One region of the Corynebacterium jeddahense genome, then DNA from elsewhere that is predicted to be linked to it. Evidence: predicted binding sites of a transcription regulator. Region 1 holds the regulator's gene; each other region holds the start of a gene.
The links. The regulator LexA, encoded in region 1, represses DNA repair genes until DNA is damaged. The targets are predictions, from matches to a motif close to CGAACANNTGTTCG.

Region 1 (7,143 bases):
GCTCGAGGCGCGCATCGAGCAGCACCTCAACTCCATCGACGCGCACGTGACCATGGTGGTGCCCTACACGCGTGGCGACGTGGTCAGCCGCGTCCACGACGAGGGCACCGTGCGCAGCGAGGAGTACGAGGAGGCGGGCACGCGTATCGACGTCCGCCTGCCGCGGGTGCTCGCCGAGCAGTACGCGGAGTTCGTGGTTTCCTAGTTCGCCGGCCCGGTCAACCTCACCCTCAACTTCGGCGGCGTCGCCCTCGAGGGCATCGCGCTCGGATCGGTCGGCATCATCGCGATTTACCCGATCCTGCGCTCGATCTACGACACGGTCGGCGAGGGGCAGTACCGCTAAGCGCTGCTGGGCAACCGCGCGAAAAACGCCCGCGCCGCCCGGTGCGAAACCGGTGCGGGGCGAGCGCTGGTGAACGTCGTAACGCTGCTGCCTACTCCTCGTCGAGGTTCTTCGCAATGAGGGCGGCGATCTCCTCGACGGCCTCCGCGTTGTCTGAGGTGACGGTGACCTCGTCACCGTGCTCTGCGCCCATCGCCATGATCATGAGGGAGGAGGCGGCGTCGGTCTCGTCGTCATCGTCGCCGCCCACGAGGGTGAGCAGGATCTCGTCGTCGTACTCGCCGGCCGCGTCCGCGATGACGGTTGCCGGGCGGGCGTGCAGCCCGACAGTGGAGCCGACCTTGACAGTCTTGGAAGCCATAATCTGATGTCCTTTCGATCGTTTGCGGTTACGAGTGTACGGCCGCCTTGGGCGACGCCGCCACCTGCTTCAGCGCGATGACGGCCGCGGTGGAGACCACCACGCCGGCCGCGAGCGCGATGAGCATGCCCCACCACGGGTGGTAGGCGAAGATGACGAACACGCCGCCGTGCGGCGCCTGCGACTGCACGCCGAGGGCCATCGAGATCGCGCCGGCCGTCGCGCCGCCGGCCATCATCGCGGGGATGACGCGGAACGGGTCGGCCGCGGCAAACGGGATGGCGCCCTCGGAGACGAAGGAGAGGCCGAGCAGCCAGGCGGACTTGCCGTTCTCCCGCTCCGCGGGGGTGAACAGGTTGCTGCGCAGGAACGTGGCCAGGGACAGGGCGATCGGTGGCACCATGCCGGAGATCATCACCGCGGCCATGATCTCGTACGCGCCCTGCGTGCCCGCCGACAGGCCCGCGGTGCCGAAGAGGTAGGCCGCCTTATTCACCGGTCCGCCGAGGTCGAAGCACATCATGAGGCCGATGATGATGCCCAGCAGCACCGCGGAGGAGCCGGACATGGACTCGAGCCAGCTGGTCAGGCCCTCCATGATCGCGCCGAGCGGGCAGCCGAGCAGCAGGTACATGAGCACGCCGACGATGAGCGAGGTAAGCAGCGGGATGATCACCACCGGCATGAGCGAGCCGAGCCAGCGCGGCACCTTCCACGTCTGGATCCAGTAGGCGATCACGCCGGCGAGCAGGCCCGTGACCAGGCCGCCGATGAAGCCGGCGCCGACCATGACGGAAATCGCGCCGCCAACGAACCCGGGCGCGATGCCGGGGCGCCCGGCGAGGCCGTAGCCGATGTAGCCGGACAGCGCGGGCACGACGAAGCCCATCGCCATCTGCCCGGTGGCGAAGAGTACGGCGCCGAGGTAGAGCATCCACCCGGACCGGGAGAACGAGATCAGCTCGCCGTCGACCATGACGTCGTGGCCGGGCAGGTTAGCGGGCGAGTAGTCCGTCACCAGCGCCTGCCAGCCGTTGGCCATGTCGGCGCCACCGAAGAGGAACCCGAGCGCGAGCAGGAGGCCGCCGGCGGCCACGAAGGGCACCATGTAGGACAAGCCCGTCATCACGGCCTGCTATTCCGGTTACACCCGAATTATGTCCGATTGTGTCCGTTTAGGCAACGAGGTTCGCGGTGTGGTTTACCCCTCGTTGGCGAGCACAACCTCGACGCCGTGTTCCCGCAGTTCCTCCACGAACGCGGGCGGTGCATCCGCGTCCGTGACCACGACGTCGACGTCGCTGAGCGAGGCGAAGCTGACGAGGTAGTCGTTGCCGATCTTCGTGGAGTCGCACAACACCACCACGGTGCGCGCGTTGGTGACCATCGCGGTCTTCACGGCGGCCTCCTGGGCGTCCGCGGTAGACAGGCCGTGGTCGATGGTCAGCGCGTTCGTGCCGATGAAGGCCACGTCCGCGCGCAGCAGCGCGAGCGTGCGAAGGGCGGTGCTGCCCACGACGGCCTGGGTGACCGGACGCACGGTGCCGCCGAGCAGCTGCACGTCGTTGAGCCCCGCGGTACTGAGCTCGAGCGCCGTGGGCAACGAGTTCGTCACAATCGAGCACTCGTGGGCGAGCCCGTTTTTGGCGATGAGGTCAGCGAGGCTGCTGATGGTCGTGCCGGAATCGAGGAAGATGCCCCCGCCGTCGTGGTCCGGGAGGAACTGTAGCGCGGCACTGGCGATCGCGTTTTTCGCCTCCGAGGAGGCCTTCGCCCGCGCATCGAGGGGGAGCTCGGAGGTGAGGAACGACTGGTTTGCCACCGCGCCGCCGTGGACGCGGTGCACCACGCCCTCCTCATGCAGCGCCGCGAGGTCACGGCGGATGGTCTCCGCCGTGACCCCGAATCGATCTGCGAGGTCGGTGACGCTCACGCGGCCCTCAACTGCGGTGAGCGACGCGATCTGGCGCTTGCGTTCCTCGGCGTACATAGGCCTCCTCCAATTCCCCCCACTCCGGGCAAGCGGGAGCTGGCTATAGGGTACGGAACACCGAGATGACCCGCCCCATGATTTCGGCTTCGTCGCCCTTGATGGGGGCGAACGCCTCATTGTGGGGGAGGAGCCACACGCCGGACGAGTCCTTGTGGAACTCCTTGACGGTCGCCTCGCCGTCGATGAGCGCGGCGACGAACTCGCCCTCCTCCGCCACGGGCTGCGAGCGGATGACCACCCAGTCCCCGTCGAGGATGCCCGCGTCCTTCATCGATTCGCCGACCACGCTGAGCATGAACACGTCGCCGTCGCCGAGCAGCTCCTCCGGCAGGGGGTAGTACGTGTCCACGTTTTCCTCGGCGAGGATCGGCGCGCCGGCCGCGATCTGGCCGACCACGGGCACGTAGCGCGCCGTCGACGCGTCTTCCGGGGCTGCCTCCTGCGCCTTCTTCTTCGGCTTCGGCGAGGTGGTCTCCTGCAGGTGGCGCAGGTCCACCGCGCGCGGCTTGTTCGGGTCGCGCCGCAGGAAGCCCTTCTTCTCGAGCTCCTTGAGCTGGTACGCGACGGAGGAGGTGGACTGCAGACCGGTCGCGTCGCCGATCTCGCGGATGCTCGGCGGGTAGCCGCGGAGCACGACGGCGTCCTGGATGACTTGGAGAATGCGCCGCTGGCGGTCCGACAGCGTGCTCATGTCGAGGTTGGCGGGCTCCGACTTCTTTCGTGCCATGGGGGCTCCTTCTGTGGCGGGTGGGTGCGACTACGAACGTACCAGAGAGGGCAAGCATGTTCGAGGATTTGCACACTGTAGTGGACACGCATCGGCGCGCCTGCTATAAATCGAACATGTCATCGTATTCGAACATACTAACGGGAGCGTGTTCGAACGTGTCGCGGACGCAAGTACAGTGTGCCGCGGATAGAAAGGAGACCACCATGTCAGTCGTGATTAACCCAGCAAGTGCCGCCAAAAAGCCGACCCGAGTTCAGGCGCCCGTCGTGCCGCCGGCGGAAGTGTGGGATCTGGAATCTCCCGCACGGCGCCCGGCGTGCGCCCGCGCTGTTCGAACCATCGCCGTTGGCGATCGAACTTCTGAGCGCTCGGTAAAGCGGTCCGGCCGCAACGCGGAGGCGGCGGGAAGTTCGTTCGAAATGCGTCGCGAGAACCGGGAGAGTGTCCTGCTCGGCGCCGTGCTCACGGCGGCGCTCATTATCGGCTCGGCCGTCGGCGGCGCGTTCTCGAGCGGGGACGAGGTGCCGATGTCGAAGGTGGCCTATTCGGCGTCGGTGGGCGCCGAGCACTAACGCGCGGGGCCGTTAGGGCGGGCGGGGCCCGCGGGTAACATCGCAAGGCGTAGACGCACCGCCTCGATGCCGGGGCCCGATCCGGGGAGGAACCGCTTCCGTGTATTGCCCCTTCTGCCACAACGAGCACTCCCGCGTCGCCGACTCGCGCCTTGTCGAGGGCGGGTCCGCCATCCGCCGCCGGCGCGAGTGCACCGAATGCGGCGGCAGGTTTACCACGGTGGAGAAGGCTGTCCTGACCGTGGTGAAGCGTAACGGGGTGAGCGAGCCGTTCGACAGAGACAAGCTCATCGTCGGCGTCCGGCGCGCCTGCCAGGGCCGCGACGTGTCGGACGACGCGCTCAAGCGGCTCGCCCAGGAGGTTGAGGAGACCGTCCGCGCGCAGGGCAGCTCGCAGGTGCCCGCCCACGAGATCGGCCTCGCCGTCCTCGAGCCGCTGCGGGCGCTCGACGAGGTCGCATACCTGCGTTTCGCCTCCGTGTACAAGTCCTTCGAGAGCGCCGACGACTTCGAGTCGGAGATCCGCCTCATGCGCCGCCGCGACCGAGAAGACTTCTAGGGAAGATTTCCAGGGAGGATTTTCTAGGCGAGCGCGTCGATCTTCTTCTCGATGCGACGCTGGCTCACTGGTTTCGGCGTGCCCAGGCGCTGCGCGAACAGGCTCACACGTAATTCCTCGATCTGCCAGAGGATGTCCTTGTACGCCTTCGTCTTCTCCCGCCCCGCCGGGAGCCGCTGCATCTTCGCGGCGAGGTAGCGCTTCACCGAGTCGACAACGCTCTGCCGGTCGGCGTCGCGGTCCGGGTCGAGGCGCATGTCCTCGAGGCGGATGCGCATCGCGTCGATGTAGCGGGGCAGGTGCTGCAGGTGCCCGATGCCGTGGACGGTCACCGCGTGCTTCGGCAGGAAGAACGCGAGCTGGCCGCGCATGTCGTCGATGGCGGGGCCGTCCCACTGCTCCAGCTCGGCGGCGAGGTTGGCGTACTCCGCCAGGGCCGGGGCGAGTGTGACTACGACGCGGCGCACAGCGCCCGGCACCTCCGGCTTGATTTCGGCGGCGAGCGCCTCGAATTCCTCGGGCGAGCGCACCGGCCCGCCATGCGCGAACATAAGGTCGCGAATGACGGCGATGCGCGCGTCGTCGACGAGCCCGGCCGCGCCGCCGTGCGGGTAGCGGTCCACGGCCACCTTGTGGCGCAGCGGCAGCCCCTTCGTCATCTGCGCGGCGTTGACGGAGATCTCGCGCAACAGCAGCGTGAGCGTCGCCGTGACCATCGACGCCTCGGCGGCCGCCTTCGTCGGGTGGACGGTCACCTTCACCCCGTCCTTCGTCGCCTCGAGGGCGGGGTAGGCGTCGACGTCGTTACCGTCGATGGTGGTGGTGACGGTTTCCGGGACCGCGCCGAGCGTGTCGGCGGTCCACTTCTGCACGGCTTCGGACTCCGACGTCCGCCCCGCCTGGGAGACGGAGGACCGGATCTTGCCGGCCTGCCGGCGCTTGAGCGCGGCGAGGTCCTTGTCGTGGTCGACCACCTTGCCGCGGCGGTCGATCGCCGCGTACGTCACCCGGAGGTGGGCGGGCAGCGCATCTGGGTTGAAGTCGGAGCCGTTGATGCCGCGCCCGCCCAGGCTGCGCAGGGCGTCCGCGAGCGCGTCGGTGAACGGGGCGTTCTCGCCAGTGTCGCTCTCGGCGATGACCTCGAGGGCGCGCTCGGCGAAGTCGGGCGCCGGGACGACGGTCTTGCGCAGCGCCTTCGGCAGCGTCCGGATCATCTCGGCCGCGAGCTCGGGGCGCAGGCCGGGCACGAGCCAATCGAACCCGTCCTCGCGGAGGTTCGCCAGCAGGGGCACCGGCACCTCCACGGTCACGCCGTCGAACGGGTCGCCGGGCTCGAACTTGTAGCGCAGGGCGTAATCGATGGAACCCTGCCGCCGCACTTCGGGGAAGGCGGCGGCGCCGGCGTCCACGCCGTCGTCGTCAAGCAAACTGCTCGGGTCGAAGTCGAGGTAGTGCTTGTCCTTCGCCCGCTGCTTCTTCCACCACGAGTCGAAGTGGCGTGCGGTGGTCACGTCGGCGGGCAGGCGGGAGTCGTAGAACTCGAACAGCGTGTCTTCGTCGACGACGAGGCCGCGGCGGCGCACCTTCTCCTCCACGGAGGCGGCCTCGGCGAGGAGCGCCTCGTTGTGGTCGATGAACGTGTGGTGGCGGTTCCAATCGCCCTCGAGCAGCGCGTGGCGGATGAACATGGCGCGCGCCCCAGCGGGGTCGACGCGGTGATAGGGCACGAGCCGGTCGCGCACGATGGTCACGCCGTAGAGCATCGATTTCTGGTGCACCATCGCCGCGGAGCGCTTCCGGGACCACACCGGCTCGGAGTAGGAGTGCTTCATCAGCTCGCCCGCGGCCGCCTCGACCCACTCCGGCTCGATTTTGGCCACGTCGCGCGCGAACAGGCGCGAAGTCTCCACGAGCTCCGCGGCCATGACGAACTCCGGGGGCTTCTTGCTCAGCGACGACCCGGGGAAGATCACGAACCTCGTCCCGCGCGCGCCCTGGAACTCCTTCGAGTTCCCGTCGCGCGCGCCGATGTTGGAAAGCAGGCCGGTGAGCAGGGACTTGTGGATCGCGTTCGCGTCGCGCTCGCCGGCGACGTTCTCGGCGCGGGACCAGCCCAGCTGGCGCTCCACGTCGCGTAGCTGCCGCACGAGGTCGAACCACTCGCGGATGCGCATGTAGTGGAGGAACTCCCGCTTCATGCGCTTGCGGAAGGCGTTGCCCGTGAGCTCGTCGCGGGATTCGCCGATGTAGTCCCACAGCTTGAGCGCGGAGAGGAAGTCCGACTCCTTGTCTTTGAAGCGGGCGTGCGCCTGATCCGCCTGCGCCTGGAACTCCAGTGGGCGCTCGCGCACGTCCTGGATGGTCATGTTCGCGACGATGACGGTGACGTCATCGAGCACGCCGAGCCGGTTCGCCTCGACGAGCATGCGCGCCATCTTCGGGTCGACGGGGATGCGGGCGATGTCCCGGCCGATGCCGGTGAGCACGGGCGTGCCGTCGCGCTCCTTGTCGCCGATCGCGCCGAGCTCGTGGAGGATCTGCAGGCCGTCGCGCACGGACTTCGGATCCGGGGGCTGGATGAA
Region 2 (7,143 bases), 1.0 Mb from region 1:
GAAATCATCTCCGCCGTCGTCGACGCCGGCGCCGACGCCCTCGAACTCGGCGTGCCGTTCTCCGACCCGGTCGCCGACGGGCCCGCCATCCAGGGCGCGCACGTGCGTGCACTCGCCGGAGGTGCGACCGTCGATAAGGCACTCGCCCAAGTGCGCACCATCCGCGAGCGCTACCCGGACCTGCCCATCGGCATGCTCATCTACGCCAACGTCGCGTTCACGCGCGGCCTCGACCGTTTCTACAGCGAGTTCAAGGAGGCGGGCGCCGACAGCATCTTGCTTCCCGACGTCCCCGTCCGGGAATCCGCGCCGTTCACCGCAGCCGCCGAGCGGGCGGGCATCGACCCGATCTTCATTGCGCCCGCGAAGGCGTCGAAGGAGACGCTCGAGGGAGTCGCCGCGAACTCCCGTGGCTACATCTACGCGATCTCGCGCGACGGCGTCACCGGCGCCGAGAAGGAGGCGACGGTGGAGGGCTTGCGGGACGTCGTCGATAATGTGCAAGCCTTCGGCGGCGCCCCGGTGCTCCTCGGCTTCGGTATTTCGAAGCCGGAGCACGTGCGCGACGCCATCGCCGCCGGGGCCGCGGGCGCCATCACGGGCTCCGCGATCACAAACATCATCGCCCGCCACCTCGACGGCAACCGCGTCGCGGACATGGACGCGCTGAAGCGGGAGCTGACGGAGTACGTGGGCGCGATGAAGGGGGCTACGCTGGCACCATGACCTGTTCACGTCGCATGTTCCTGCTCGGCACCGCCACTACGTTCGCCGGCGCCTTCCTCGCCGCGTGCGGGGAGGAGGCGCCCGAAGACATCGCCAAGACCGACGTCCCCGTCGGCTCGGCAGTCATCCTCGACCGCTTCATCATTGCCCAGCCCACCGCGGGCAACTACGTCGCCTACTCGAGCGTCTGCCCCCACCAGCAGAAGAAGATCACGAAGGTGGAGGGGGACAAGGTGAAGTGCACCGCCCACGGCTCCACCTTCGACATCGCCACAGGCGACCGCGTCGCCGGCCCGGCGCTGTCCGGCCTGCGCAAGGTTGAGCTCAAGGACAACGGCGACAAGGTTTCCGCGGAGAACCCGGCCGGCTGATGAAGAAGGTCGACCCGCTCCTTGTCGGCATCGTCATCGCGGCGGTGCTCGCCTTCCTCGTCCCCGCGCGCGGCGGCTTCGCGGACGGCTTCGCCGTTGCCGTCAAGCTCGCCATCGCCCTGCTGTTCTTCCTCTACGGCGCCCGCCTGTCCACGCAGGAGGCGATCAAGGGCCTGACCAACTGGCGCCTCCACGCCATGATCCTGGCCTTCACGTTCGTCATCTACCCGGTCGTCGGCCTCCTCGCGCGCCCCACCACGGCGATCATCTCCGAGGACCTCTACCAGGGCCTCCTCTTCATGACCCTCGTCCCCTCCACCGTCCAGTCCTCCGTCGCGCTCACCGGCGTGGCGCGCGGCAACGTTTCCGGCGCGGTGGTGGCGGCGTCGTTGTCGTCGCTTGTCGGCGTCGTCGCCACGCCACTGCTCGTGATGTGGCTCATGGGCGCGGGCGACGGCGTGCACGTCGACGCCTCCGTGTTCGGCGACATTGGCCTCCAGCTGCTCCTGCCGTTCGTCTTCGGGCAACTCGCGCACAACTTCGTGCCGCGGGTGGGGGAGCTCGCGCAGTCGAAGGCCACCAAGATCGTCGACCGCGGCTCCATTTGGATGGTCGTCTACTCCGCGTTTTCCAAGGGCGTCGTCTCCGGCGTGTGGTCGAACGTGTCCCTGTGGGAGATCCTCTTCCTCGTCGTCTTCGCCTGCGCCCTCGTCGGCGCCATGCTGTGGCTCACCAACGCGCTGCCTGCCGCCCTCGGCTTCCCTCGCGAGGATCGCATCGCCGTCCAAATGTGCGGCACACAGAAGTCGCTGGCCACCGGCCTGCCCATGGCCACCGTCATCTTTGGCGGCGCGTCGCTCGGCGTCATGATCATCCCGCTGATGATCTACCACATGTCCCAGCTCATCATCTGCTCCGCGTACGTCTCGCGCGTCTCGCAGCACGATGCCCAGTAGGAGTTTCACGTGAAACATTTCGTCCGCACCCACTACCGCGTCCCCGACCTCGGCGGCGAGCTCATCAACATCGCCGAGCTCGAGGAACTCTCACCCCGCGAATGCGCCATGCTCCGCATGATCGAACTCGACCCCGCCGAGACCATCACCGGCATCTACGTCGACGGCCGCGTCATCGGCCAGGCCAACCAGCCGATGGACACCGTCCCGCACCCCGACACCTACGCCGCCCTCGACGGCATCACCGCAACCCGCCTCAGCGAGGAGGAGTTCGAGGCGCTCTGGGCCGAGGCCGCCGCCAAGTTCCCGCATTAGCCCCCGCGTATCGACGCACCTCCGGCCGCCCCCACCAACTGGAGCGTAGTCGTTATGCAGTGCGGGTTCTGTGAGGTCGGCAGTGAGTTGGTCGCGCGCCACCTGTCCGCAATGCGGAGTGTGGGGGTGCGACTCCATCGACGGTTGGTCAATACCCTCGAGTCCGCAATGCGGGGTTCCGGATCAGTTCCTCACAGGTAAGGCCAGGCCGCAGCGGGTTAGTTGGTGGCGCCCAACTTGTCCGCAATGTGGAGGCAATGCGGAGTTGCGGGCGTGCGACGGTTGGTCAATACCCACGAGTCCGCAATGCGGGGTTCCGGATCAGTTCCTCACAGGTAAGGCCAGGCCACAGCAAGTTGGTTGGTCGCGCCCCACTTGTCCGCAATGCGGAGTGGGGTAGCGACTGATCTACTGGCACACCACCAACTTGTCCGCAACGCTGAGTTGCGGGCGTGCGACGGTTGGTCAATACCCACGAGTCCGCAATGTGGAGTGTTCACGTCGGATCAGCCCAGCACCCGCCATAGTTACTTGGTCGCACCCCACGAGTCCGCAATGCGGAGTTCCGGATCAGTTCCTCAAGTATGGCCAGGCCACAGCAAGTTGGTTGGTCGCGCCCCACTTGTCCGCAATGCGGAGTGGGGTAGCGACTGATCTACTGGCACACCACCAACTTGTCCGCAACGCTGAGTTGCGGGCGTGCGACGGTTGGTCAATACCCACGAGTCCGCAATGTGGAGTGTTCACGTCGGATCAGCCCAGCACCCGCCATAGTTACTTGGTCGCACCCAACGATTCCGCAATGCGGAGTTCCGGATCAGTTCTTCACAGGTAAGGCCAGGCCGCAGCGGGTTAGTTGGTGGCGCCCAACTTGTCCGCAATGCGGAGTTCGGGCTCGAAACACACACGCATCTGAAGGCGGGGGCGTGGAGGGCCGAAGGAACGTCGATAAGCAAGTGCGAAAACAGGCCTCAAAACAGCGGTTTATAGTGCAAGTTATAAACCTCGTTTTCCCAGCTCAGAGCTAATATCGGCAGCACTTTTATAATGTTCCACATCGAACTTTTAATCGACTAAGAAAGGGCCATCATGACCGAGACGAACACGCCCGCTGCGGAGAACATTGCTACGTCGTTGACCCGGGAAATTGAGGCTGCGCACACCGCGATGACGCGGAGCAAAGCTGATCTGCTTGAGGCGATCCGACTGTTTGACTGTCTCGAACTCGCTCACGAATGCGGCGCGACGACGACCGCTCAGTTTCTGGTGCGCAGGCTCGCAATCTCCTCGTCGACGGCGTACGAATATGTGCACGTCGCGCATCGGATCGGCAGGTTTCAGCACCTCGCGCGGCACTTCCGCGAGGGCGAGCTCAGCTATTCGACCGTGAGGCTGCTGCTGAAGTACCTCAACGAGGAAAACGAGGAGGAGCTGGTGAGCCTCGCGCTCAAGCTCGGCTACCACGAGCTGGAACGGGCGCTTGCCGGGCGCGAACCCGAGGGGGAAGGGGAGGAGGACCCGCCGGAGTACTACCTGCGCCTACACGCGCGCGACAACGGCGACATTTCGTTCCACGGCAATCTCAACCCGGCGGACGGGGCGGCGTTTATGGCCGCGCTGAAGCTCGGCGAGATCGCCTACTACGACCTCGACGAGGTGCTCGAGGGGGGCGATCCGGAAGAGGAGGACGCGGTCGACGAGGCGCGGGACGCGGTGATGGACATCGAGGAGACCGTGCAGGCGCGCCAGACCGCGTCCGGGTACGGCCTGCCGATCGGGCGCATCCTGGTCAACGCGCTGATGGGTATGGTGCACATGATCCGCACGAACCCGCGGAACTCGCTGACCACGCCCGCGGCGCACGTGAACATCACCGCGACCATGGACGGGCGCGCCTACATGCCGAACAACCTCGGGGCGCCGAGCATGGCCATCGCGAACATCCTCGCCAACGCCAACATGCGCGTGTCCACGGTGGACGAGACGGGGCTGATCCTTAACACCGGCCGGCAGTTCCGGCTGGTCAATCCCGCGCAGGTCAACGCGCTGCTCACCATGTGGGGCGGGCAATGCGCGGCGCCGGGGTGCACGCACACCAGGTTCATCGAGATGCACCACATCCTGGACTGGGCGAACGGCGGCCACACCGACTTGGAGAACCTCCTCCCGCTGTGCTCCGCGTGCCACTCGCTGGTTACGGAGGGATACCTCCAAACCGTCAAAGAGGACGCGGACATCCACTTCATCTACGGCGACGGCACCAGGTTCGTCTCCCGGAACTACTCCATGGCGCAGCGGTGCGACAACGCGATGACGATGGACGAGTACAACGCCCTCATGGACGAGGAGGTCGCCTTCGCCGACGCGTAACCCCAGCTACAGCACCAAGTTCACCAGCACCATGTACAGCGCGGTGCCGCCGAGAATCGACAGGTCAGCGCGCCGTTTCCACCAGTGCAGCACCAGCGTCACCGCGAGCGCGGCAAGGGCGGCCCACAGTCGGGCCGGGTCTCCGGCGAAGCCGCTGAGGGTGTAGACGACGAGGACCGTCATCACGCCGACGGGCATGAGCAGGGCGAGGAACTCGATGAAGGGGCTGCCTTTGAGCACGCGGAGCAGTGAAAACGGCAGCGCTCGAAGCAACAGCGTAACGACGCCTGCCGGTATCAGCACCGCCGCCACCATGCCGAGCGTGACGCCGTCGGGGAGGCCGTAGTTGGTCATGGCAGCCGCCAGGTGAGGGTGTCGTCGATACGCGGTGCCCAAAAACGCACGACGAGGACGAGAAAGTAGGAGAGGAGGCCGACGATGACCACCTGCCCCGGGACAATCAGCGCGGCGAGGACCGCGAGGGCCGCGGCGATGAGCGGCGCGGAGACGTCGCGGCTGGCCTGGAACGCCTCGAACGCGAGGACCGCGAACAGTGCGGTGAGGGCGAAGTCGAAGCCCTCGAGGTTCGGCGGGATGACCGCGCCGGCGAGGGCGCCGACGATGCCCGCGCCGACCCAGGCGAGCTGGCAGACGATGGTGATGGTAAGCAGCCGCGCGCCGGTGGCCGGGCCTCGCAGGGTGGAGGTGATGGCGTAGACCTCGTCGGTGAGCGCGTAGGTGGCGTACGCGGACGGCAGGCCGCGGCGGATCACGTGGCGCGGGTAGGTGAGGCCGTAGAAGATGTGGCGGAAGTTCACCATGAACGCGGTGATCGCGCTGGAGACCGGGCCGAGGCCGGTGAGCACCATGTCGATGGCGAGGAACTCCATCGAGCCGGCGTAGACGACGGTGGAGAAGATCGGCGTCCACCACCACGCGAAGCCGGACTGGATCATGAGCACGCCGAACGCGAGGCCGAGCGGGATGAGCCCGAGGGCGACGAGCCAGGTGTCGCGCAGGCCGAGGCGGACCTGCTCCGATGTTTCACGTGAAACGGCCACTAGTTGTCTTCGAGGTTCGCGGGGAAGGTCGAGAACAGCGGCAGGGGCATCGCTTGCCGACGCATCACGTCGCCCCACAGATCCGTCCCCGCAGAAGCGACCGCGTCAGAGGGCAGGGCGGGCGCGACGAACCAGTCGCCGCGGAGGATCTCGTCGTCGAGCTGGCCCGGCGCCCACTCGGAGTAGCCGGCGAAGATGCGAATGCCGTCGACCTCGTCGGCGAGGTCCTCGGGCGCCGCGTTGAGGTTGAGCAGGACGAGGCGGTTGGCCAAGCGGGTGAAGTGCTGGCTCGCGTCGATGTCCACGCCGACGCGGGTGACGCCGACGCCGACGGCGGACTCGGGGCTTACGGGCCCGCCGATGTGCACGGCCTGGGGCTTCGCGGCCAGCTCGGCCCAGCCGGGCATGACGTTGGCGACGGCGACGTCGCTGCGGCGGTTGAGCATGACGCCGAGGGTGTGGTCCTCGTCGTGCTCCACGATGAGCACGACCGTGCGCGCGAAGAGGTCCGAGAACATCCCCGGCGCGGGGACGAGGAGCATCCCGGGCTCGGGCTCGTTGCGCTCGAGTGCGTTGAACAGCCGGTCAGCGTAAAAGTACTCAGGCACGTTCCTTCTCCCACCAGGCTTTGAGTTCGGCGACGGCGTCGTCGTGGTCGAGTTCCCCGCGCTCGAGGCGCAGCTCCTTGAGATACTTCCACGCCTTGCCCACTTCCGGGCCGGGTTTGAGGTCGAGGATTTCCATGATCTCGTTGCCGTCGAGGTCCGGGCGCACGCGGGCGAGATCCTCCTTCGCGGCGATCTCGGCGATGCGGTCCTCGAGCTCGTCGTAGGTGCGCTGGAGGCGCGCGGCCTTCTTCGCGTTGCGGGTGGTGCAGTCGGCGCGGACAAGTTTGTGCAGGCGGGGGAGCAGGTCGCCGGCGTCGGTGGCGTAGCGGCGCACGGCGGAGTCGGTCCACTGGCCCTCCCCGAAGCCGTGGAAGCGCATGTGGAGGAACACAAGCTGGCCCACGTCCTCGATGACGTGCTTCGGGTACTTCAGGGCCTTGAGTCGCTTGCGGGCCAGCTTCGCGCCGACGACCTCGTGGTGATGGAACGTCACGCCGCCGCCCTCCTTGGGCGCGCGGGTGGCGGGCTTGCCGATGTCGTGGAGGAGCGCGGCCCAGCGCAGCTCGAGGTCGGGGCCGTCCTCCTCGAGCTCGGTGGCCTGGCGCAGGACGGTGAGGGAGTGGCGGTAGACGTCCTTGTGCTGCATGTGCTCGTCGGTCTCGAGCTGGAGGGCGGGCACCTCGGGGAGGATGCGGTCGGCCAAGCCGGTGGCCACGAGCAGGTCGATGCCCTCCCA
Region 3 (7,143 bases), 190 kb from region 1:
CGACGCCTCGAGGCCGAACTGGCCCTCCCCGTCCGCGGACACCTTACCCACGATGTTCTCCCCCACCGCGCCGTTCGGGTACTGGCGGATGTCCTGGTGGTCCGCGGCGATGCCGTGGAACTTCTCCGTCACCTTCGCGGCGACGTCCGGGTCCACGTTGCGCACAAGCACCTCGTAGGTCGTGTCGGCGTGGAGCTTGTCCAGGATCTCCTTCGCGCTCACCTTGCCAACCTGCGCGGTCGGCTCGCCCGACGCGTTGTCGCCGCTCGACGTGACCTCGCCGTCGCCGATCATGCCGGGGATTTCGTTGGCCATCGTTCGCAGGGTGTCCTCGACGCGGGCGTCGACCTGGGCGGCGATGTCGTCGGCCGAGAGGCCGTCGATACGCATCTGCAATTCCTGCTGCTCTTTGAGTTCCTCGCGTAGCTGCACCGGCGAGACGGTCAGCGAGCGTGCCTGCATGGTGTAGGCGAGCTTGTTGCCGTCCCGGTCGACGATGTCGCCGCGGCGCGCGCGGTCGACGTAGGTGCGGCTGCGCTGCTCGTGCGCCTGGGCGCGCAGCTCGTCGCCGATGACGACCTGAACCCAGAACAGGCGGCCGATGAGCAGCGCCGCCACCGCGAGGAAGATGAGGGCGAGGACGTAGACGCGCCGGCTCGTGATGTTCTGCTGGCCGCGGGGTGCGCCGGAAGATGCAGAGCGCGCTGTACTACCCACGTGCGTTCGCCCATCCTTTCTCCGGCGGAAATACTTGCTCCATCATGCACCGCGTGACCGGCCCCGCGGTGGTGCCACGCGGGCTACGGCCGGGCGGCCGCGTTGGACTGGTACGGCGCGACGTTCGCGAACTGCTGCGGCGCGGGCTGGGCCGGCTGGCCCGGCTGGTTCGCGCCGAGCGTGCGGCCGCCCGGGCGCTGCGTCAGCGAGTCGCCCAGCTCGCTCGTGGCCTTGTCGTCGCTCGACGCGCGGGCCTTGCCGATGGCGTCGCCGTTGACGTCCGCGAGCTTTGCCGACGCCTCCGGGTTGAACGGCTGTCGTTCCTCGGCGTGGCCCTCCGCGTCGACCGTGACGATGCCGGGCTCGGCGGGCACGACCATGCCCGCGGCCTCCGCCCGCTCCGCGATGTGCGCGGCGGAACGGCGCTGCTCGAGGTCGCGGTTGAGCGACTCCACCTGGTTCGTCAAGTCGCGCTCCTGCGATTGGAGCTGCTGGATGGTGAAGGTCTGCGAGGTGGCCACGCCGGAGAGCACCATCGCGAGCGCAATGCCGACGAAGAGCAGCGGCAGCGCGATCTGCGAGAGCGAGGAGAAGCGCGACTGCGCCTGCGGCGTCGACGCCACGCGGCGACCGCGGACGGACACAACCTGCTGGGAGCCCAGGCGGCCGCGGGCCTTGGGGTGCGGCACGTGGGGCTTGACACCCGGCATCGGGTGCTCGGTGCGGCGCGGCGTGCGCCCCGGCGCGCGGGTGTCCGTCGCGGGGCGGACGGCGGTGCGGGTCTGTCGTGCCATGGCTAGTGTCCTTTAGCGTGGTTGGGAGGTGGGGCGGAGTTTTTCGATGCAGCGCACCCGAACCGGCGCGGCGCGAGGGTTGCGCTCGATTTCCTCGGCGGGCGCCTTCTCCGCGCCGCGCGTCACGGTGCGGAAGGCCGGCTCCGTGCCGGGCAGGTCGAGGGGCAGGCCGGCAGGGGTCTTCGACGCGGTGAGGTCGGCGAACGCGGCTTTGACGATCTTGTCTTCCAGTGACTGGTAGCTCATGAACACCGCGCGCCCGCCGACGCCGAGCAGGCCGGTGATCACGGGCACGACGTTCTCCACGGCCTCGAGCTCGCGGTTCACCTCGATGCGCAGCGCCTGGAAGGTGCGCTTCGCGGGGTGGCCGCCGGTGCGTCGGGTCGCAGCGGGGATCGTGTCGTAGAGCAGCTCCACGAGCCGGCCGGCGCGGTCGAACGGCTCGCGCTCGCGCTCGGCGACGATCGCGGAGGCGATCTTGCCGGCGAAGCGCTCGTCGCCGTATGTCTTCAGCACGCGCGCGAGGTCACCGTGGCTGTAGGTGTTGAGCACCTCCGCGGCGGTGATCCCGGTCGTGGGGTCCATGCGCATGTCCAGCGGCGCGTCTCCGCGGTAGGAGAAGCCGCGCTCCTCCTGGTCCAGCTGCATGGAGGACACGCCGAGGTCGAACAGGGCGCCCGCGATCCCGCGCTCGCGCGCGGTGTCGAAGACGGGGCCGTCGTTGTTTGCGATGGCGTCGCCGACGGCGTCGAAACGCATCTGCACTGGGGTGAAGCGCTCACCGAACGGCGCGAGGCGCTCGGACGCCTGGGCGAGCGCGTTCGGGTCCCGGTCCACGCCGATGACGCGGGCGTCGGGGAAGACGGTGAGGAAGTGCTCGGTGTGGCCGCCGGCGCCGAGGGTGCCGTCGATGAGCACGGCGTCCGCGCCGAACCGCTCGACGGCCGGCGCGAGGAGCTCGGCCATGCGGTCGCGCATCACGGGAACGTGGCCGTGAGGGTCGTCGGCGAGCGTGTGGTGCGCCATGTCCGATCCCTCCGTTTGCCTAACGATCCTGAAGTGGTGTGGTGCGATTGCCGTGCGTCCCAGTGCGGGGAGCGCATAGAGCCCTGCCCGGGGCGGCTGTTCTGATGTCGGGGAAGTACACCAGAACGCTTCTCGCCCCGGACAGAGTCCGTACACGCTCTCCTGTGCCGCCTGCCGCGGGGTAGTCAGTCCTACAGCAGACCGGAGAGAATGTCGTCGTCGTCCGCCGCGGAGAACGCGGCTTCCGTCTCTTCTTGATACTTATTCCAGGACTCGAGGTCCCAGATCTCGAGAAAATCCACCGAACCGATGACCACGCATTCCTTCGACAGGTTTGCGTACTCCCGGTGCGCCGGGGACAAGGTGATACGCCCGGAGCCGTCCAGCGTCTGCTCATCCGCACTGGCAGCCAGATTGCGGATGAACGCGCGCGCCTTCGGGTTCGTGCGCGACGCCGCCGCGGCCTTGCGGGCGCGGGAGGCGAACTCGTCGCGGGGGTACACCGCGAGCGAGTGGTCTTGCCCCTTGGTCACCATCAACCCGTCCGCGAGGTCCTCTCGGAACTTCGCGGGCAGCGTCAAGCGACCTTTGTCGTCGAGCTTGGGAGTGTAGGTTCCCAGAAACATCCGGCGACCTACCTTCCTTCACCTTTGGACTGTTGGCTATGGAGTTCTCTCGGCTTCGTTCCACGGTGTGCACGTAGTCAAGATGCACACCACTTCACTCCGCTGTCGCCCACTTTAACCCACTTTCCCCCACATCCGCCACATTCCGCGCGAAAAAGTGGGGGCGTGTCGGCGTTTTTGCTGATCACATGGGTAGTTTTGGCGTGGGGGAAGTACCCGAGCTCCGGAGCCACACGCATCCCACGGGACATGTTCCGCCCCACACGCCGCTCCATTTCCGGGTCCGTGGCGTGCGCGGGACCCCTCGCACCGACCAGTGGGCGAGAGTGGGGCGCCGCAGTGGGGCGAAGTGGGGCACGAAAAAAGCGCCTGCCCACGTGTGGGCAGGCGCTCCGCTGGGGCGGGACGCTACTGGCGGTCCTCAAACCTCCTGCGGAAGCTCTCCTCCATGCTCGCGCCGCGCTGCGAGCGCTGCTGGGCGGGCGCCCGGCGCGCCTGCGGGCTACGCGCGGATGCCGGGGTGCACAGCGCCATGACGCCGCCGAAGAGCATTACCGCGAAGCCAGCGATACTGAGGAGCACAGTCCACGTGCTCCACGACGCGAGCGCGACGCCGCCGAGCAACATGACGATGCCGAGCACGATGAGGGCAAAGCTGCGCATGGTCAGCCGCCCCGTCTGCGGCGCGGAACTCATCCCCGTCTCGGTAGCAACAGTGCTGCCGAACTGGGGGTCCTCCGCGAACAGCGACTGCTCGATCTCGCGCAGAGCGCGCATTTCCTGCTCTGATAGCGACACTGCTCTCACTCCCGTTCCCAGCTGTTCGGCGGATCTCTTCCGCCGGTCACAACAACTGTATAACGGCACGGGCCCGGCAGTTGTTCCCCTCCTCCCCTCCGGGCTACGCCGCCAGCGCCCCCGCCTCGGGCCGCGCCTCGAACAGGAACGCCTCAGCGTGGCCGATGAGCTCGAGCACGACGGCGGCGCCGGGGTTGGTCTCGATTCCAGAGGCGACCCTGCCCCGCTGCGCGGAGTACGCCGCGAACCGCTTCGCCCACGTGGCACCCTCCTCACCCGTGAGCGCCAGTTTGTCCCAGGCGCTTGTGGGCAGCCGCTTGCGCTTGCGCAGTGCCGGCGAGCGGCTGCACCACGCGCCGGCCACCCGCAGCGCCGCGCGGTAGGCATTTTCCATCGCCAGGTCGTAGCTGCCCTCCTCGAAGTCGCCGTGCGCCTGCGCGAGGAGCGCCTCGGCGGTGTCGAGGAACTGCTCGCCGCGCGAGACGGCCGCACCCGCGCCGTACGTCTTGCCCGTGGTGGCGGAGATGACACTGTGCATTGTTCTTCCTTTCGTTGCCCGCTCGCGAGCGGGGTGACGTCCTTTCTGAATGCCCGCACCATAAAACAGCCGTTCGACACCACCCCGGAGACATGCGAACATACGTTCTATATCTCCCGTTTCCTCCCGCCCCGCGCCCCAACGTGATTCGATGGTGAGGTGACCGTTTCCATCCAGCGCCTCTCCCCGGCCGAGTTCGCCATGCTCGCCCCGACGCTTGTCGATATCTATATGGAGGCGATGGGCTACGCGCCGTCGATACGCACCGGGCGCATCCGCGTGTGGAAGGGCGAGGTACGCTCCCCCGGCTTCACCGCGCTCGCCGCCGTGGACGACGGCGTTATCGTCGGCGTCGCGTACGGGTTCATCGGCACGCGGGAGCGCTGGTGGGACCGCCAGCTCGTGCGCGCGATGCACGAGCTGGGCGGCCCCACGCAGCGCGACCGCGAGATGCTTGCCGACTACTTCGAGGTGGCGGAGATCCACGTCTCGCCGTCGTACCAAGGCCGGGGCATCGGGAAGCGCCTGCTCACCGAGCTGCTGCGCGCCGCGCCGACGCGCTGGGCGCTCCTGTCAACCCCCGAGGTTGCCGGCGAAGCGAACAACGCGTTCCGCCTCTACCGCGCGTTCGGGTTCACGGACGTCGCCCGCAACTTCCTCTACGACGGCGACTCGCGCCCGTTTGCCATCCTCGCGCTCGACCTCGCGGGCGCGCAGTATGGTTCCGCGGGCGCACAGTAGGGTTGTGGGGGTACAACAACGAGGCGAGGAGCAGCACACGTGGCAGAACAACTTCGGCCAGAACAACTGGGGCTCGACGCGATCCCCGGGGCGGTAGAACGCAACCTCGCGGCGTTCTTCGAGGACAGGGCCGAGGCGGTCGCCACGATCGGCGAACCCGTCGCCGAGGCCGTGGAGTACCTCCGGGCGTTCGTCCTCGAAGGCGGCAAGCGGATGCGCCCGAGCTTCGGCTGGGTGGGGTTCGCCGGCGCCGGCGGCCTGGCCAAGGGCGACGAAGACCCCGACGCGGTACTGCGGGCGATGAGCTCGCTCGAGCTCATCCAGGCGTGCGCGCTCGTCCACGACGACATCATCGATGCCTCCGACACCCGGCGCGGCCACCCGACGGTCCACCGCGCCCTCGAAGCGGACCACCGCGAGCGAGGGATGCGCGGCAGCGCGGCGGCCTACGGCGTCAACGCGGCCATCCTGCTCGGCGACCTCGCGCTCGCCTGGGCCGAGGACATGTGGCGCTACTCCGGCGTCTCGCTCGCCGCGCTCGAGCGCGCCGCGGAGCCGTGGGTGGGGATGCGCACCGAGGTCATCGGCGGCCAGCTGCTCGACATGATGCTGGAGAGCCGCGGCAGCGAGTCGGCGGAGCTAGCGGACCGGGTCAACCGGTTCAAGACCGCCGCCTACACCATCGAGCGCCCCTTGCACCTCGGCGCGGCACTGGCCGGCGCGGACGACACGACGATCGAGGCCTTCCGCGGCTACGGGCGCGACATCGGCATCGCCTTCCAACTCCGCGACGACCTGCTTGGTGTCTTCGGCGACCCGGCCGTCACCGGCAAGCCCGCGGGCGACGACCTGCGCGAGGGCAAGCGCACCGTGCTTTTCGCCACCGCGCTCGAGCTACTCGACGAGCACGACCCGTCCGCCGCGCAAGAGCTGCGCGACGGCATCGGCCAGGTCAGCGACCCGGCAGGCCTCGCCCGCCTCGCGCAGCTCATCCGCGACAGTGGCGCCGAAGACGCCGTGGAGGCCCGCATCAACGAGCTCACGGCCTCGGGCCTGCGCCACCTCGACGGGGTCGACGACGACGCGGCGCAGGCGCTCACCGCGCTCGCCCGCAAGGCCACGGACCGGCGCATGTGATGCGGGCAACCCCCACGACCGTAGGCGTCTACGCGTGCGCCCTCATCGCCATCGGCTCGTTCGGCGCCGGCGCAACGCGTTACCGCGGCGGCCTCATGCGCGAGGTGGGCCTCGAGCAGCTCACGTACGGCCACGGCCGGGGGCTCATGGACACTTCGCTCACCGCGGGCATCGTCGCGCTCGTCGTCTGCTGGGTGTGGCTCTGGCGCACCCGCCCAACGGCTGCCGAGGTGCGGCGCGCCGTCGTGGCGTGGGCCGCCCCGCTCGCGCTGAGCGCCCCGATCCTGTCGCGCGACGTCTACTCCTACCTTATGCAGGGCGCGATGCTGCGCGACGGTTTCGACCCCTACACCGAGGGCGCGGCCATCAACCCCGGCCCGTACCTCTGGGAAGTCTCCCACGACTGGCGCAACACCACCACCCCGTACGGCCCGCTCCACCTCGGCATCGGCCGCGCGGTGACCACGCTCGTCGGCGACAACGTCACGGCGGGCGTCATCGCCTACCGCTGCATCGCGCTCGCCGGCTTCGCGCTCATCGCGTGGAGCGTGCCCCGCATCGCGCGCGCCGTCGGCGGGGACCCGGGGCTCGCGCTCTGGCTCGGCGTGGCCAACCCGGTCATGCTGCTGCACCTCATCGGTGGCATGCACAACGAGGCGGTCATGGTCGGCCTGGTCAACGTCGGCCTGCTCGCCTGCCTGCGCATGCGCCGGTGCACGCCGGGCATCGCGCTCATCGCGCTCGCCGTCTCGCTCAAGGCCACCGC

Region 2: CJEDD_RS12145 (HNH endonuclease signature motif containing protein) is a predicted target of LexA. The motif match lies at 3,427-3,440, and genes of this name have one in related genera.
Region 3: CJEDD_RS08410 (SAV_6107 family HEPN domain-containing protein) is a predicted target of LexA. The motif match lies at 4,595-4,608, and genes of this name have one in related genera.

What each region holds. Positions count from the first base shown of each region.
Region 1 is NZ_CP063194.1:1,544,758-1,551,900, reverse strand. It holds gene hflX (GTPase HflX) at 1-205, shown strand, start outside; gene CJEDD_RS07575 (HPr family phosphocarrier protein) at 438-707, opposite strand; partial or broken gene CJEDD_RS07570 (PTS fructose transporter subunit IIC) at 736-1,842, opposite strand; gene CJEDD_RS07565 (DeoR/GlpR family DNA-binding transcription regulator) at 1,909-2,697, opposite strand; gene lexA (transcriptional repressor LexA) at 2,741-3,427, opposite strand; gene CJEDD_RS07555 (hypothetical protein) at 3,634-4,002, shown strand; gene nrdR (transcriptional regulator NrdR) at 4,103-4,561, shown strand; gene hrpA (ATP-dependent RNA helicase HrpA) at 4,585-7,143, opposite strand, start outside.
Region 2 is NZ_CP063194.1:2,544,848-2,551,990, forward strand. It holds gene trpA (tryptophan synthase subunit alpha) at 1-726, shown strand, start outside; gene CJEDD_RS12130 (Rieske (2Fe-2S) protein) at 723-1,097, shown strand; gene CJEDD_RS12135 (bile acid:sodium symporter family protein) at 1,097-2,053, shown strand; gene CJEDD_RS12140 (hypothetical protein) at 2,063-2,368, shown strand; gene CJEDD_RS12145 (HNH endonuclease signature motif containing protein) at 3,458-4,738, shown strand; gene CJEDD_RS12150 (branched-chain amino acid transporter permease) at 4,745-5,092, opposite strand; gene CJEDD_RS12155 (AzlC family ABC transporter permease) at 5,089-5,799, opposite strand; gene CJEDD_RS12160 (YqgE/AlgH family protein) at 5,799-6,407, opposite strand; gene CJEDD_RS12165 (CCA tRNA nucleotidyltransferase) at 6,400-7,143, opposite strand, start outside.
Region 3 is NZ_CP063194.1:1,730,070-1,737,212, forward strand. It holds gene CJEDD_RS08385 (peptidoglycan D,D-transpeptidase FtsI family protein) at 1-663, opposite strand, end outside; gene ftsL (cell division protein FtsL) at 801-1,511, opposite strand; gene rsmH (16S rRNA (cytosine(1402)-N(4))-methyltransferase RsmH) at 1,524-2,537, opposite strand; gene mraZ (division/cell wall cluster transcriptional repressor MraZ) at 2,729-3,163, opposite strand; gene CJEDD_RS08405 (DUF3040 domain-containing protein) at 3,572-3,940, opposite strand; gene CJEDD_RS08410 (SAV_6107 family HEPN domain-containing protein) at 4,065-4,499, opposite strand; gene CJEDD_RS08415 (GNAT family N-acetyltransferase) at 4,659-5,240, shown strand; gene CJEDD_RS08420 (polyprenyl synthetase family protein) at 5,280-6,377, shown strand; gene CJEDD_RS08425 (alpha-(1->6)-mannopyranosyltransferase A) at 6,377-7,143, shown strand, end outside.